DNA from 2 places in the Lysinibacillus sp. JNUCC 51 genome. Region 2 is predicted to be linked to the other one. Evidence: riboswitches for the same ligand, from Rfam matches in the RefSeq annotation. Region 2 holds a riboswitch; the other holds the start of a gene.

What was found. Region 2 has a riboswitch for lysine ahead of JNUCC51_RS24665 (transporter substrate-binding domain-containing protein). Riboswitches for the same ligand answer to the same signal wherever they lie in the genome.
Region 1: it holds a riboswitch for lysine, as region 2 does, so the genes downstream of both, JNUCC51_RS10435 (amino acid permease) here and JNUCC51_RS24665 (transporter substrate-binding domain-containing protein) in region 2, are expected to answer to the same signal.

Annotation. Positions count from the first base shown of each region.
Region 1 covers NZ_CP065545.1:2,172,365-2,180,278, forward strand. Annotated here, with positions in the region: gene JNUCC51_RS10415 (ABC transporter ATP-binding protein) at 1-460, opposite strand, end outside; gene JNUCC51_RS10420 (sensor histidine kinase) at 598-1,533, opposite strand; gene JNUCC51_RS10425 (response regulator transcription factor) at 1,538-2,230, opposite strand; gene JNUCC51_RS10430 (serine hydrolase domain-containing protein) at 2,292-3,218, opposite strand; gene JNUCC51_RS10435 (amino acid permease) at 3,656-5,119, opposite strand; lysine riboswitch at 5,204-5,380, opposite strand; gene JNUCC51_RS10440 (CynX/NimT family MFS transporter) at 5,555-6,763, shown strand; gene JNUCC51_RS10445 (nitric oxide synthase oxygenase) at 6,877-7,914, opposite strand, start outside.
Region 2 covers NZ_CP065545.1:5,099,492-5,107,405, reverse strand. Annotated here, with positions in the region: gene JNUCC51_RS24675 (2-oxoglutarate dehydrogenase E1 component) at 1-1,324, shown strand, start outside; gene odhB (2-oxoglutarate dehydrogenase complex dihydrolipoyllysine-residue succinyltransferase) at 1,415-2,650, shown strand; lysine riboswitch at 3,142-3,328, shown strand; gene JNUCC51_RS24665 (transporter substrate-binding domain-containing protein) at 3,445-4,311, shown strand; gene JNUCC51_RS24660 (amino acid ABC transporter permease) at 4,501-5,226, shown strand; gene JNUCC51_RS24655 (amino acid ABC transporter ATP-binding protein) at 5,239-5,970, shown strand; gene JNUCC51_RS24650 (DUF6501 family protein) at 6,287-6,484, shown strand; gene JNUCC51_RS24645 (toxic anion resistance protein) at 6,611-7,675, opposite strand; gene JNUCC51_RS24640 (5-bromo-4-chloroindolyl phosphate hydrolysis family protein) at 7,672-7,914, opposite strand, start outside.

The DNA.
Region 1 (7,914 bases), 2.2 Mb from region 2:
GTAATTCCGGCTTAGTAATAATTGCACGTGCAATACCCAACCGTTGTTTCATCCCTAGAGAAAAGTCTTTTACACGTTTCTTCTCAGTGTTTGTTAGTTTCACTAGATCTAGGACATGGGCAATCTCTTTCTTGTCATAATAGCCCATATATTCACAATGTAATTCTAACGTTTCCTTTGCTGTTAAATCTTCATAGAAAATTGGATATTCAATAATCGTTCCCATTCTTTTCAGCACGTCGTATGAGCGGTCCATTAATTTTTCACCAAATATTTCGATATCTCCACTCGTTGGCTTCGTAAGGTTTGTTAGCATTTTCATTACTGTCGTTTTACCAGCACCATTAGGACCTAAAAAACCGTAAATCTCTCCCTTTTTAACATGCATAGTCACAGCAGAAACAACTTCTTTTCCCTCAAACACCTTTGTAAGCTGATTTGTTTTCACAATATATGTCATGTAGATCTCTCCCTTTAATTTAGCTACCTTTATTATAAAAAATGAAACTCTCTAATTTATTACTTGATTCTTACAAATTTCTTAAGGGCAGAAGAAAAGCCTGTAAAGCCATAAAATTGCTCTACAAGCATGACTGCTCAGTATGTTATTCGTTTTAAAGAAACTGTAAAAATGGTCTTCTCATATGGGATACTGGAAAGCTGGATGGAACCCTCCATTAATTCTACAAGGCGTTTTGTAATAGTTAAGCCAAGGCCACTCCCTTGAAAGGATTTATTTCTGGAATCCTCAAGCGTATACATTCTTTCAAAAACATTATCAATATGATATTCGTCAATCCCCTTACCACGATCCCAGACATCAATGAAAATATTAGTATCATCATTTCTTACTGTGAGGCCAATGATGTTTCCCGCTGCCCCATAGGCAACAGCATTTGACAGTAAATTATTCAGAACCCTATCTAACGCTTCTTCATTGCCAAATGCATATACGGACATCTCTGGTATTGCTATATCGATTTCTAGTCCCATAGAAGTGACCATATCGTAAAATGATAAAATATTTTTTCGGCAAATTTCATTAACATTAATTTTCGTCATTGGATAATCTGTATCTCCTGCCTCCAATTTTGCCAGGTCAAAAAATGTATGGATTATTTTTAATACTTCCAATGATTTCGAATGAACGCCCTTGAGCAACCGGCGCTGCTCCTCTTCACTAAGTGATTGCTTCAGCTGTAGCATTTCCGTATAACCTAGTACAACTGTTAAAGGTGTTTTAAGATCATGTGAAATATTGGCTAACATTTTTTTCATAGAGCTTTCCATTTTTCGATGTGTCGCCGATACTCTTTGATTGTGATCTAACAACGCATTCATCGCAATAAGTAGTTGCTGTAATTCTTGATTTGCTGTCGGCACTAAAATCTTTTCGCTCGATTGTTCGTTAATGATTGCTTGCAGTTTTTGATGCATGTATTGAATAGAAGCGTTTTGTTGTTTTTTAACTCTCACCTGAAAAATAATAATGCCTACAAGTAACACAATCATCAGTAATAGAAATATAATCATCTGTTTATCCTTCAAATTTATAGCCGATTCCCCAAAGTGTTTTAATATATAGCGGATTGGATGGATCGTCTTCTATTTTTTCACGCAATCTTCTTATATGTACATTAATAATATTTTCATCCCCATAGTAAGCATCATTCCAAATCAATTGGTAAATTTGTTGCTTTGTAAAAACCCGATTACGGTTTGTCACGAATAATTTTAAGATAGCAAATTCCTTTGATGTGAGTTTTACTTGTTGTCCATTCTTCTCAGCTGAAAAATTAACAAGGTCGATCGATAAGTTGTCTATCTCTACTATATCTTTCTTCTCCTCTACTTGACTGGAGTATTTCGTAGCTCTTCGAATTGCGGCTTTGACACGTGCTGAAAATTCCAGCATTGAGAATGGCTTAGCGATATAATCATCTGCCCCTAATCCTAATCCTAACGCTTTATCAACATCACTATCCTTAGCTGACATAATGATTATTGGAAGTGATGCTTGCTCTCGTATAATCTTTAAAACTTCTAATCCATTAAGTTTCGGTATCATAATATCTAAGATCACTAAATCAAAGTGATTGTTTAAACAATTTTGTAATGCTTCCTCACCATTTACCGCAGAGGTGACAAGGAACCCCTCCATCGTTAAATAGTTTTCCACCATTTCACGAATGGCTTCGTCATCTTCTACTAGTAATATATTGTTTTGCACTTTCATGCACCTCTCTTCTAAAATCTATAAATTTTATTTTATTGGTTTAGCACCATAACGATTATCTCAAGATATAATACTTTATTAATTGAAGCGGTAATAAACTAGTTTCATACAAATCACCTGTGATAGTAATAACTAGTTCTTCCTTTGGCCAAATAAAAATATATTGCCCCCCATAACCTAATGCAAAGAAATATTGATTATCTACCGAAAAAGCTTTAGTTTCATTCTGTTTATTTACCCACCAATGCATCCCGTAATAACCAATTTTGTCATAAGTCATTAAATTAGGCTTTATCGAATGGTTAATCCAATCCTCTGAAACTATCCTTTTCTCGTTATATACACCCTTCTTTAAAACTAAGAGCCCAACTTTCATCATATCTTCTGCCTTTAATAAAAGACCATCTGCCCCTTTACTAATTTTCTTCTTATCCTCGTACCATTGATATTCGAGAATACCCAATGGTTGAAATAAATAACGATTGGCAAATTCTTTTGTTTTCATATTCGTAACTTTCTGCAATATAGCAGAAAGTATATGGGAGCAACCCGAGTTATAATTCATATGCGTACCAACTGGATGCACCATCGGGCGATCTATTATAAATTTTACTATATCAGAATGAAATACCATAGGAGCAAAACAATTCCATTCCCCAAATTCCGGGAAATCTAACCCTTCCGTCATTGTTAAAAGATGATATATTGTCATATCCATTTTACGTTTATCATCTTGCCGTTCGAATAGTTCAGGAAAAAAAGTATGGACAGGTATATGAATAGATTCCAAATATTTTTGATCTATTGCAATGCCAAATAGAATTGAAAGAATACTCTTTGTACAAGAATTAATTTTATGAAGTTTCTGTTGTTGTTTCTTATTTTTATAGTATCGAAATATCGTTTTACCATGACTATTAATCAAAAAAGTATTAATCTTTTCTTTTTTTAATCTATATTGTAAAAATGGGTAGTCTATCATTTTTCCCCCTCTGATTATTTTTCTTCACCTATTGGGCTTTTCCGTGCAGTTATTTTTGCTTTCGGTATAAATAATTGCTGCCCGTTAATAGTGGATAAATTATTTATAATTTGGGCCATCACCAAAACGAGGGGTTGATTTCCGTTCCGGCTGGGCGTTTTTATCGCTGCCGCTTCGCTTTCGCGCAGAGCAAAGCTTCCTGGGGTGTCCGATGAGCCGCTTCGCCTCGCTCCAGTGTCTTATCTAAGACGCTGATTCCCATGGAGTCACCCAGCCTCCACTCCAATCAACTAATAACCAAAAATATTATCAACTACTTGTGGTTATTGATCTATAATTTACCATATGTAATATCTTTGTTTCATATATCTTTTGCAAAATAGTAAAAAAAGCCGTTCCATAACCATCATTCAATGGATTATAGAACAGCTTTAATATTAGTCTTCCACCTTTAAATCACATTCTTTAAGTGGAAGCATTTTTGTTTTATGCTTGATTTTATAGCCAAGCCATAACAGCAAGAAAAGAGGAATACCGATATACGAGACAAGGACTCCGTACCAATCTACTGTATCACCCATAAAGGCATTGTAGTTTTGTCCAATAACAACAATCATACAAACCGTAAAGGCAAATAGCGGACCGAATGGGAACAGCTTTGCTCTATACGGCAATAATTTCGGATCTAAGCCTTGTGCCTCGAATGCTCGACGGAAGCGGTAATGGCTAAATGCAATACCTAACCAAGCAATGAATCCAGACATTCCTGAGGCATTTAGAAGCCACATGTAGACCACACCATCACCAAAGAATGAAGCTAAAAATGCTAGGGAGCCTACAGCTAAAGTCGCCAGCAATGCGTAAATCGGAATACCTCGACGGCTTAGTTTAGTGAAAAATTTCGGTGCATGTCCATCTACCGCTAATTGCCAAAGCATACGAGAAGATGCGTACAGCCCTGAATTCCCTGCTGACAGCATTGCCGTTAGAATGATAGCATTCATCAATGATGCCGCAAAGGCAATTCCTAAACGGTCGAACACCAGTGTAAATGGTGAAACAGCGATATCTTCAGATAATAAACGTGCGTCTGTAAATGGAATCAACAACCCAATTGCACCGATTGCTAAAATATAGAACAAAAGAATTCGCCAGAAAACAGACTTAACTGCTTTCGGAATATTTTTACCAGGATCATCTGTTTCACCTGCTGTTATTCCAAGTAGCTCTGTCCCTTGGAACGAGAATCCTGCAGCTAAGAAAATACCAAATGTAGCAAGGAATCCACCGTGGAATGGTCCATCACTAATAAAGAAATTCGTAAAGCCTACCGGAGCGTTTCCTCCTAAAATACCAAAAATCATTAAAAAACTGATGATAATAAAAATGATTACAGTTACAACCTTTATCATGGCAAACCAATATTCACTTTCACCATAGCTTTTTACCGATAATAGATTGAACGTTAAAACGACGGCAATAAATAAAACAGTCCAAAGTGCTGATGAGCTATCTGGGAACCAATATTTCATAATTAATGATACAGCAGAAATTTCTGCTGCAATTGTAATTGCCCAGTTGTACCAGTAGTTCCAACCAAGTGCAAAGCCTAGAGCTGGGTCTACAAACTTTGTAGCATAAGTACTAAATGAACCCGATGATGGCATATAGGCTGCCATTTCGCCTAAGCTCGTCATTAAAAAATACACCATGATACCGATTAATGCATAAGCGAGTAGTGCACCTCCAGGTCCTGCTTGTGCAATTGCACCACCACTAGCTAAAAACAATCCAGTACCGATTGTACCGCCTAATGAAATCATTGTAATATGACGGCTTTTTAATTCTTTTTTCAGCTTCGGCGCTTTATGTCCGAGCTGATTGACTTTTATTTCACTCACAATATAGCTTCCTTCCTTTTAAGAGGCAAAAAAATGCCATCACATGAACGTTACTGTGATGGCTAAGTAAATCCTCTGTTCTTTCAAAATGATAGCTCAACACGTTGTCCAAACGTGACAGTTCTGTTCCTTTCGGAGACAGCCCCAGCATGAGGTTTTCAAGTCCCCTCACACTTCGGCAGTATTTCCTTTCAGCTAATTTCTCAAATGCTTGTCATTTCCATTAACATACTCTTAAATACCGCGACCTCTACCTCAATATAAACATGAGGCATTAAATATTAAATTTATGATGGGTATTAGTTTAACATATGACCTATGACATTTCAATAACCAGAGTAATGTTCTGTATTTTGTGAATTTTCAACTATTTTTATTAATGTGATAAAGTGGTATAGTGATTCAATCAAAATTGTTCTAACAGGGGGGATTTATTTGACTACTCATGAACATACCGATACTTATCCTAGCAGGAAAATTAACTGGAAAGGTACAACCTTATTACTAGTTATCGGAGTAATTTGTATTGCCTCGACATTACGGATGCCGCTAACAGTTGTTGGACCTATTACTTCCTTTATTCGTGAAGACCTCGGCATATCCCATGTACTAGCAGGCTTTCTAACGACGATTCCATTGCTAGCATTTGCAATCATTTCACCATTTGCACCAATTGTCGCACGTAAATTCGGACTAGAATTAACATTATTTTTATCGACTATTCTATTAGCGGTAGGGATTGTATTACGCTCCCTTGGCACAACTAGTTTACTTATTTTTGGTACTATGCTAATTGGTATAGCCATTTCATTCGGTAACGTACTAATTCCGGGATTACTTAAATTGAAATTTCCCTATCACGTAGGTTTACTTATGGCATTTTTTACAATGTCGATGAATTTGACAGCTGGACTCGGCGCTGGCATTAGCTATCCTATTGCCAACTCATCACTCGGTTGGCAAGGTGCACTGGCAATCGCACTTGTTCTTGTGGTGTTAACCATCTTAATTTGGATTCCACAGTTGAAATTTAATAAGCCTGAACCGAATGTTGAGACTACGAAAGAACGTATACCATTATGGAAATCACCTGTTACTTGGGCAGTAACAGGGGCTATGGGATTTCAGTCATTATTATTCTACACAACTGCCGCTTGGATTCCTGAAATATATATAGCACAAGGATTAGCTGCAGATCGTGCAGGCTGGATGTTTTCCATCATGCAATTTTCACAAGTTCCAATGGCTTTAGCTGTGCCTATTATCGCTAGTAAAATGACATCTCAACGTCCTCTCGTATTAATGTTTACGGCATTTTACTTAGTTGGCTTTATCGGGGTAGTCATGGAATGGACAAGCCTCGCTGTACTATGGATGGTGCTACTAGGCTTAGCCGGAGGTGCTTCATTCGCATTAGCGATGATGTTCTTTACACTACGTACCCGTACAGCTTTAGAAGCAGCTGATTTATCAGGATTCGCACAATCATTAGGATATTTATTAGCCGCAATCGGTCCAATTTTATTTGGATATTTACATGATTTATTTGGTGGCTGGAATATAGCAGGTTGGTTATTTGTTATCGTAGTATTGATACTTTTCTTATGTTCATTTAGGGCTTCTAAAAATGAATATGTGAATTAAATAAGGTGGCTCATGAGCTTCTTTAAGCGGATGTCTTTTGTACCGAAAGCGTAGCGACAGGTACAGATGTTTGAACACCCGCTGAAAGAAGTTAAAGTGGGCTGCCTTTTTCTCTAATAAGGTGGTTTCTGATAAAAATAATTCGGTGTATTGTAAATATTAACATAGGGCTTATGGAAAATATGAGTCGTAGCTGGTGAAAGAGGTGGAATCAACCACGTCCAATTGCCTGTAACCTTACGATCCGCCGCTGCTTCAGTTTCCTCAAACAATTTAAATTGCTGTGCAGCTGTATGATGATCTACAATGCTCACACCGTCTTCTTTAAAAGAATGTAGTACGGCAATATTCAGCTCGACTAATGCACGATCACGCCATAAAGAAGCCTGTTTAGTTGTATCGAGATTGAAAATTTCTGCTATAGCGGGCAGCATATTATAACGTTCATGATCTGCTAAATTACGTGCCCCGATTTCTGTACCCATATACCAACCATTGAATGGGGCAGCCTCAAAATCAATACCTGCCATTTGGAAACGCATACTCGATATAATCGGCACTGCATACCATTTTAATCCTAGCTTCTCTACTTGAGATGATTCTGGATGACGAATCGGTACCTGTAGTACATACTCGTCAGGAATCCTAAACAATTGCGGCTCCCTTCCGTCCATTTGTACAACAAGTGGAAGGACATCAAATGCCGTTCCCTCTCCTTGCCAACCAAGTGACTCACATAATTTTGTAAACTCAACAGAATGCAAATCACCAATGATTCCAGATTCAGTTTCATAGCCAGCATAACGGATTAGCTGATGATTCCATATACGAACACGCCCTGGTGCAAAAACCGTTATTGTTGGACGAATTTTTCCACCATTTGTTGCATACTTAATATGTTCAAGCAAAGCTTTGAAGATACCCTCTTCATTGGAAATATCGCGGGCATCTACAACATGCAGTGATTGCCAAAACAATCGACCAATACACTTATTACTATTACGCCAGGCCACTCGTGCACCAAAGATTAATTCTTCCGTTGTCGGTATATATTCGCCTGCAGTTTTAATTTGCTGTGACTTATTTTCTAGCCATGTTTTCGACTCATTTTGTTCTACTTGATAAAGTTCTAAAAAACGCTGTACTTCCTG
Region 2 (7,914 bases):
TGAAGTTGCAGCTTTAGATAAAGCTATTTATGCAGAAATGCAAGCAGCTTATGATCATGTAAAAGAAATGGCAGATAAAGATGAACACAAACATTTAGAAATGCCAGAAGAATTAAAAGTAGAATTCCCACAAATTGATACAGCAGTTGGTGCGGAACGTCTAGAAAAAATTAATGAAGAGCTTTTAGTGTTTGAAGAAAACTTTGAACCACAGAAAAAACTTGGCAAAATTTTGGAAAAACGCCGTGATGCATTTGCTTCTGCAAAAATTGACTGGGGTCATGCAGAAACTCTAGCTTATGCAACAATTATTCAAGATGGCACACCAGTACGTTTTACAGGTCAAGATGCACAACGTGGTACGTTCTCTCAACGTCACTTAGTGTTACATGACAAAAACAATGGTAATTTATTCACGCCACTTCACCATATTTCAGGTGCAAATGCATCATTTACAGTACACAACTCTCCACTGACAGAAGCTGGGGTAGTGGGCTTTGAATATGGTTACAATTTAGAAAACAGCAATGTACTATCAGTTTGGGAAGCTCAATTCGGTGACTTTGCTAATATGGCACAAGTTATGTTCGATAACTTTATTTCAGGTGCACGTGCTAAATGGGGTCAAAAATCTGGTTTAGTTATCCTTTTACCACATGGTTATGAAGGTCAAGGTCCAGAACACTCTTCAAGCCGTATGGAACGTTACTTACAAATGTCAGCTGAAAATAACTGGTTCGTAGCAAACTGTTCAAACGCAGGTAACTACTACCACTTATTACGTCGTCAAGCAGCATTATTAGGCACTGAAGGTGTTCGTCCGCTTGTAGTTGTTTCACCTAAGTATTTACTTCGTCACCCATTAGCTGCAGCGAATGCTGATCAATTAGCAAATGGCTCATTCCAAGAAGTAATTGAACAACCAGGCCTAGGTTCAAAATCAGAAGCTGTAGAACGTATTGTATTAGGTTCAGGTAAAGTAATGATCGACATTGCAGACCGTATTAAAGATGGTGAAGGCTTCGATCACTTACACATTGTTCGTGTAGAACAACTTTACCCATTCCCAAAAGAGCAAGTTGCTGGTATTATTGCTAAGTATCCAAATGTAAAAGAAGTTGTATGGGTACAAGAAGAACCTAAAAACCAAGGTTCTTGGAATTATGCATTAGAAACATTACATGATCTTTCAGAAGGTAAAAAGCTTCGTTATGTAGGCCGACCTGCAATGAGCTCTACTTCTGAAGGCGATGCAGATTCTCATAAAGCAGCTCAAGCCGCACTTGTAGAAGAAGCAATTGCTGAGCCTGTAAAGGTTAAATAATCACTTATTAAATTTTGAGAGCCGGGCTACTTGCTGAGGCAGTAGCCCTTTTATGTGCATAATGCACGTTAACTAAAGGAGGAAATGAAAGTGGCTGAAATTAAAGTCCCTGAATTAGCAGAATCGATTACAGAAGGTAGTATCGCACAGTGGGTAAAAAAAGTGGGCGATCGCGTTGAAAAAGGTGAATTCATCGTTGAACTTGAAACAGATAAAGTAAACGCTGAAATCATTTCTGAAGAAGCAGGAGTTTTAACTCAAATTTTAGCTGAAGAAGGCGATACTGTACTTGTAGGTCAAGTAATCGCAGTAGTAGAAGCTGGCGAAGGTGCAGCACCTGCTCCAGCAGCACCAGTTGAAGCAGCTCCAGCTCCAGCAGCGCCACAAGCGGCACCTGCTCCTGTTGCAGCAGCTCCAGTTGTAGAAGAAACTACTGGTGAGCGTGTAATCGCATCTCCAGCAGCTCGTAGACTTGCTCGTGAAAAAGGTATTGACCTTGCTGCTGTATCTCCAGTAGATCCACAAGGCCGTGTACGAGTACAAGACGTAGCAGCACATGGTACAGCTCCAGTTGCAGCACCACAAGCAGCTCCAGCAGCACCTAAAGCAGTTGCAGCAGTTGATGAATCACGTGTAACAATTGAAAAAATGAGCCGTCGTCGCCAAACAATTGCAAAACGTTTACTTGAAGTAAAACAATCTACAGCAATGTTAACAACTTTCAACGAAGTAGATATGACAAACGTTATGGCTTTACGTTCTCGTAAAAAAGACCAATTCTTCGAGTCAACTGGCTCAAAACTTGGTTTCATGTCATTCTTCACAAAAGCTGTAGTTGCAGCTCTTAAAAAATACCCATATGTTAACGCACAAATCGTTGGTGATGAAATTCACTTAAACAACTTCTTTGATATCGGTGTAGCTGTATCAACTGAAGAAGGTTTAGTAGTACCAGTTGTACGTGACGCTGACCGCAAAAACTTTGCTGAAATTGAAGATTCAATCGCAGACCTAGCGAAAAAAGCACGCGACAAAAAATTAGGTTTAGCAGATCTTCAAGGTGGCTCATTCACAATTACAAATGGTGGGGTATTCGGTTCATTAATGTCTACACCTATCATGAATGGTACACAAGCTGGTATCCTTGGTATGCATACTATCAAAAAACGTCCAGTTGAAGTGAATGGTGAAGTAGAAATTCGCCCAATGATGTACTTAGCACTATCTTATGACCACCGTATTATCGATGGTAAAGATTCTGTAGGCTTCCTTAAAACTGTTAAAGAACTACTTGAAAACCCAGAAGATTTATTATTAAATTCTTAATTCCTGAATATTTTAAAACCCTGCAAACATTGTTTTGCAGGGTTTTTTGCTTTTCAAAAATTGTTCATCAATACCGAAAGCATATAGTGCAAAAGAAATTAATTTTGTTGAATAACAGCTCCATTTGAATTACTAGTATAGAGTTTTAATGATAAAAATATATGAATTTTCTGAAAAAATACGATCGTTTTTGTAGAACCTTATACAGTTATATAAGTTGATTGGAGTTGAGGGTGGACGACTAATTTGAAATCTGTAACGCCACAAGGAAAGCGCGGTCAGGCGGAACGGAAATAATATCTAGGTAATTGTGAAGGCTAAAAAAACTAAACATCATTTTTAAATTTGTAAAAGTGTAAAATGGATTTAAGAAGTATAATATCCTAATATTGTAATTAGTCAGAAAAGTAATAAAATAATCTTGACGAACATATTAGTTTTATAGTAGTATCTTATTATCAATTAAATATACAAACCTCACATTTATCCTATTGTGAGGTAGAGGCGCGGTATTTATTAGTTTATTGTTGAGTACAAGCAAGCGAAGACGCAATGGAGAAGGAAATACCGCCGAAGTATAAAAGGAGCTCGTACTTTTATGCTGGGTCTGCAGTGAATAACTGCAGGACTGTCCTAGTAAATTATTTTCCAGGTTTACTAGGTTGTGCTATCTCGGAATGATGGAATAATAGTGAGGATTTGGGCAACTGTTAAAAAAGTAAGACCTAAGTTCAGTACTTAGGTCTTTTTTGGTACAGTTGTCTTATTTTTTTTACAGAAAAGGGGAATGTTACATGAAAAGAAAATTGTTGGTATTAATGTTGGCCGTAATGACTGTAATTTTGCTAGCAGCTTGTGGTACTGGTGACAAAAAAGCTACGACGTCATCTAGTAATGAGGGTAGTAAAACGAATACGGATGAAGGTGGCGGCCAATTCCGTATTGGAATGGAGGCAGGCTATGCTCCGTTTAACTGGACGCAGCAAGATGATGCAGATGGGGCAGTGAAAATTGCTGATAATGCAGAATATGCAGGCGGTTATGATGTACAAATGGCTAAAAAAATAGCTGAAGGGTTAGGAAAAGAATTAGTCATCGTAAAATTGGAATGGGATGGGTTAGTACCAGCTCTACAATCAAATAAAATTGATGCAATCATTGCTGGTATGTCACCTACTGAAGAACGTAAGCAAACTATCGACTTCACAGAAAACTACTATACATCTGATTTTGTAATGGTTATTAAAAAAGGTAGTAAATATGAAAAAGCAACATCTATCCAAGATTTCTCTGGAGCAAAAATCACATCACAATTAAATACATCTAACTACACTGTTATTGATCAAATCAAAGGTGTAAAAAAACAAACTGCAATGGATAACTTCCCAGCAATGCGCGTTGCATTAGAAGCTGGAAAAATTGACGGCTATGTAGCAGAACGTCCAGAAGGTATTTCTGCTGAAGCTGCAAATAATAAGTTCACGTACGTGAAATTTGAAAAAGGCTTCGATACAGATATTTCAAATACATCAATTGCAGTTGGTTTACGTAAAGGCGATGCAGACCTTCAAAAGATCAATGAAATCTTAAAAGGTATTTCTGAAGATGAGCGCCAAAAAATTATGGAAGAAGCCATTCACCAACAACCAGCAGCACAATAATTGAATGCACGGACTATTTGCTAGTCCGTGCAATCTCAATACTATCTATACTATCAAAATCTCTCTAAAAATAATAATGTCTTAGCTAAAAGTTTCATAAGATAAAAGAAACAAAAGGCCCAATCAAAATGGTAGATAGCTAAGACGACTGTAACGAACAAACAACACGAGGTTGTTAGGAGGAACATCATGAGTCTTGAATGGATTATTTCTATTGTTGAGAACAACTGGCAAATGTTTTTACGAGGTGCGTATTTTACGTTACTTATTTCAATTAGTAGTACAATTATTGGTGCACTTATCGGATTTTTCATCGGAGTTATGCATACCATCAAGGTTCGTAAAAAAGGTGTAAAGTTCTATAGCTTAAAGCTCATTAATTTTATACTAACATGCTATGTCGAATTCTTCCGTGGTACACCAATGATTGTACAAGCGATGGTTGTATTTTACGGATTAGATATGGCGTTCGGTATTGATATGCACTTTATTACAGCAGGTATTTTAGTTGTTTCGCTAAATACAGGTGCTTATATGGCTGAAATTGTACGTGGTGGTATTGTATCCATTGATAAAGGGCAGTACGAGGCCGCATCGGCAATTGGTATGAATCATTTTCAAATTATGCTACATGTTGTATTACCACAAGTTGCGCGAAATATATTGCCTGCAACTGGTAACCAATTAATTATGAATATTAAAGATACAGCCGTATTAAACGTTATCGGGGTGACAGAATTATACTTCCAAACAAAGTCAATTGCGGGTAATAACTTCCGATATTTCGAATCCTTCTTTATAGCCTGTGTCCTTTATTTCATCATGACATTCACAGCATCAAGAATTTTACTGTATATAGAAAAACGACTGGATGGACCAGATGCCTACCAAAAAGAACAGAAAGAAGCAGTATAGGGGGACGAACAAGTGACAGTTATTAAAATAGAACATTTAAGTAAATCATTTGGTCGTAACCAAGTGTTAAAGGATGTAAATTTTCAAGTAGAAAAGGGCGAGGTTGTCTGCTTAATCGGTTCTTCAGGATCTGGTAAATCAACACTACTACGCTGCATTAATTTACTAGAAACACCGAGTGGCGGTCAAATCATTTACAAAGGTGAAAACATTTTAGACGAAAAACATAATATCCAAGAATACCGTACACATTTAGGTATGGTGTTCCAGCAATTTAACTTATTCAACAATCATGATGTGCTAAAAAATTGTACAGTTGGTCAAATGAAAGTATTAAAGCGTTCAAAGGTAGAAGCAGAGGAAGTTGCTTTACAATATTTGCAAATTGTTGGTATGGATCAATACGTTAATGCGAAGCCGCGACAACTATCTGGCGGTCAAAAACAGCGTGTTGCGATTGCAAGAGCATTGTCTATGAGTCCTGATGTAATGCTGTTTGATGAACCGACGTCAGCACTTGACCCAGAAATGGTTGGTGAAGTGTTGAAGGTAATGCGTCAGCTAGCGGATGCTGGGAATACAATGTTAATTGTTACACATGAAATGGAATTCGCCAAAGAAGTAGCAGATCGCGTCGTATTTATGGACAAAGGTGTAATTGTAGAAGAAGGACCACCATCACAGGTGTTAGTAAACCCTCAGCATGAACGAACACAGGAGTTTTTAAAACGAACATTAAAATAATAAATTTACGTGTACGGTTACAATAACAAAAAAGTGAGCCCAAATTAATGGGCTCACTTATTTTCTTGAATTCCATTCTGCGTATAAAACAAAGCAAATTGCAAATGCAACGGCCAAGATAAAAAACCATTGTGGTACACCACCAAAGCTCATATTAACACCTCGAGTAAAAATTATTATTATTGATATGGTAAAAAAACGATAGTTACGGAAAAAATATGGTCTACTATGGTTTTTTTCTCCACAAAAGTACAAAAATATTATAAAATAAGCAGTATACATTAGCTTCATGCTAGTAAAGAGAGGTAGAGAGATTATGTTACATTTAAAATGGAAAGATGCCCAAACAGTACGCACAGTTACTTGTAAGCATACAAATGCATCAAAATATTTAGTTTCAAACGTATTAACAGTAGGGAAACAATATGATGTGAAAAATGAAACAGAAGAATTCATTTTTATTATCGATAATACTGGTAATATTGGTGGCTACTATAAAGATTATTTCGAATAAGCATAAAATCAATTTCGCCTTGGCGTAATTGAGTCCGTAGACTATTTACATTCATTAGGTTTGAATGTAAATCAAAGGGTGGTTCAGATGTTTTCTGAGCCACCCTTGTTTTTTGGAAAAACGGAATCAATCTCTCTTTAAGGTTTTTAATTCTGCTACATCCTGTAGATGCTGCTTTTCCTGTTCTGTAGCTGTATGAAGGGCGAAGACGTCTTTGATAGCTGTTTTAAGCTCATGCTGAGTTTCTTTGAATTTCGATACTTGCTGTTCAAAGGAAGGGCTCGTAAAACGATCATTTGTACGAGATAATCTTTCCTCTAGTTGCGCGTAGTGATGATCCATATGCATAGATAACATCATGGCCAACTGATTTTTCCAAAGTGGAATAAGAGTAACGATTGAAAATTCGATTTTCTCAGCTAGCGTTTGATTGGACTGCTGAATCATCCTTATTTGTGGCGCAGTTTGTAAAGCAACCTGCTGAGAAACTTGTAGGTCATAAATACGTTGATCTAGACGCTCGATTTGAGCGGCAAAATCATTTAGATGTTGGATAGCTAGAGGCTGTTTCGTCGCCTGTACACTAGTCACTTTTTCAGGAAGCTCAACTTCAATGGCTTGCTGCTTCTTCATTTGTCCTGCTGCAATAGCCGTCGCTAACTCTTCAAAGAACCCTCTATTATGTGCATAAAGTTCCTCAAGCATTTCGACATCTTTTATCATTTGGAGCTGTGCACGTTCAAGCTGAACACCAATTCGTTCTACTTGGATACTAACACGTTCAAACTCCGTTAATGTCTGCTTAACAGTAGGCTCTATTTTACCAAATATTTTTTTAAAAAAGGACTGCTTTTTTGGCTCTAATGCGTTAGGGTCCACACGGTCTAACGTTTGCATTAATGAGTCTAACATTTGACCAATTTTTGTGACGTCTTTTTGTTTTACTTGTGCAAGCATGCGGTCTGCAAATTGAGAAAGCGCTCGTTGTGAGCCTTGCCCTAAAGACAGGACTGATTCAAAGTTTGTCAGGTCAAGTTGACTAGCATATAGAAGTGCTCGACTTTGTGCAAGAGGCGACAGCGTTTCATACGTCGCCATCGCCTCATTATTTGTTGTTTCCAAATAAGATTGCACAAGAGGGGAAATACCTTGTATTGTATTTAGTTGAAATGCGTGATTATTTGCTGTCACTTATCATCGCCTCGCCATTCCAATTGTTCTTTACGTCTTAAATTGGAACGATTCGCAAATTCGATTTCCATTTGAAGATGGTCGATATCGTTGGAAAGCGCATCCTTTAAATCAATTTGAATCGTATCATTTAAATCTGTAAGTGTTTCTCTTGTTTTTGATAATGTAATTTGGATATCCTTATCCTTCACAGGCTGTCTCGATAACATCGTATATTTATCCGTTAATTCGACAGCAGA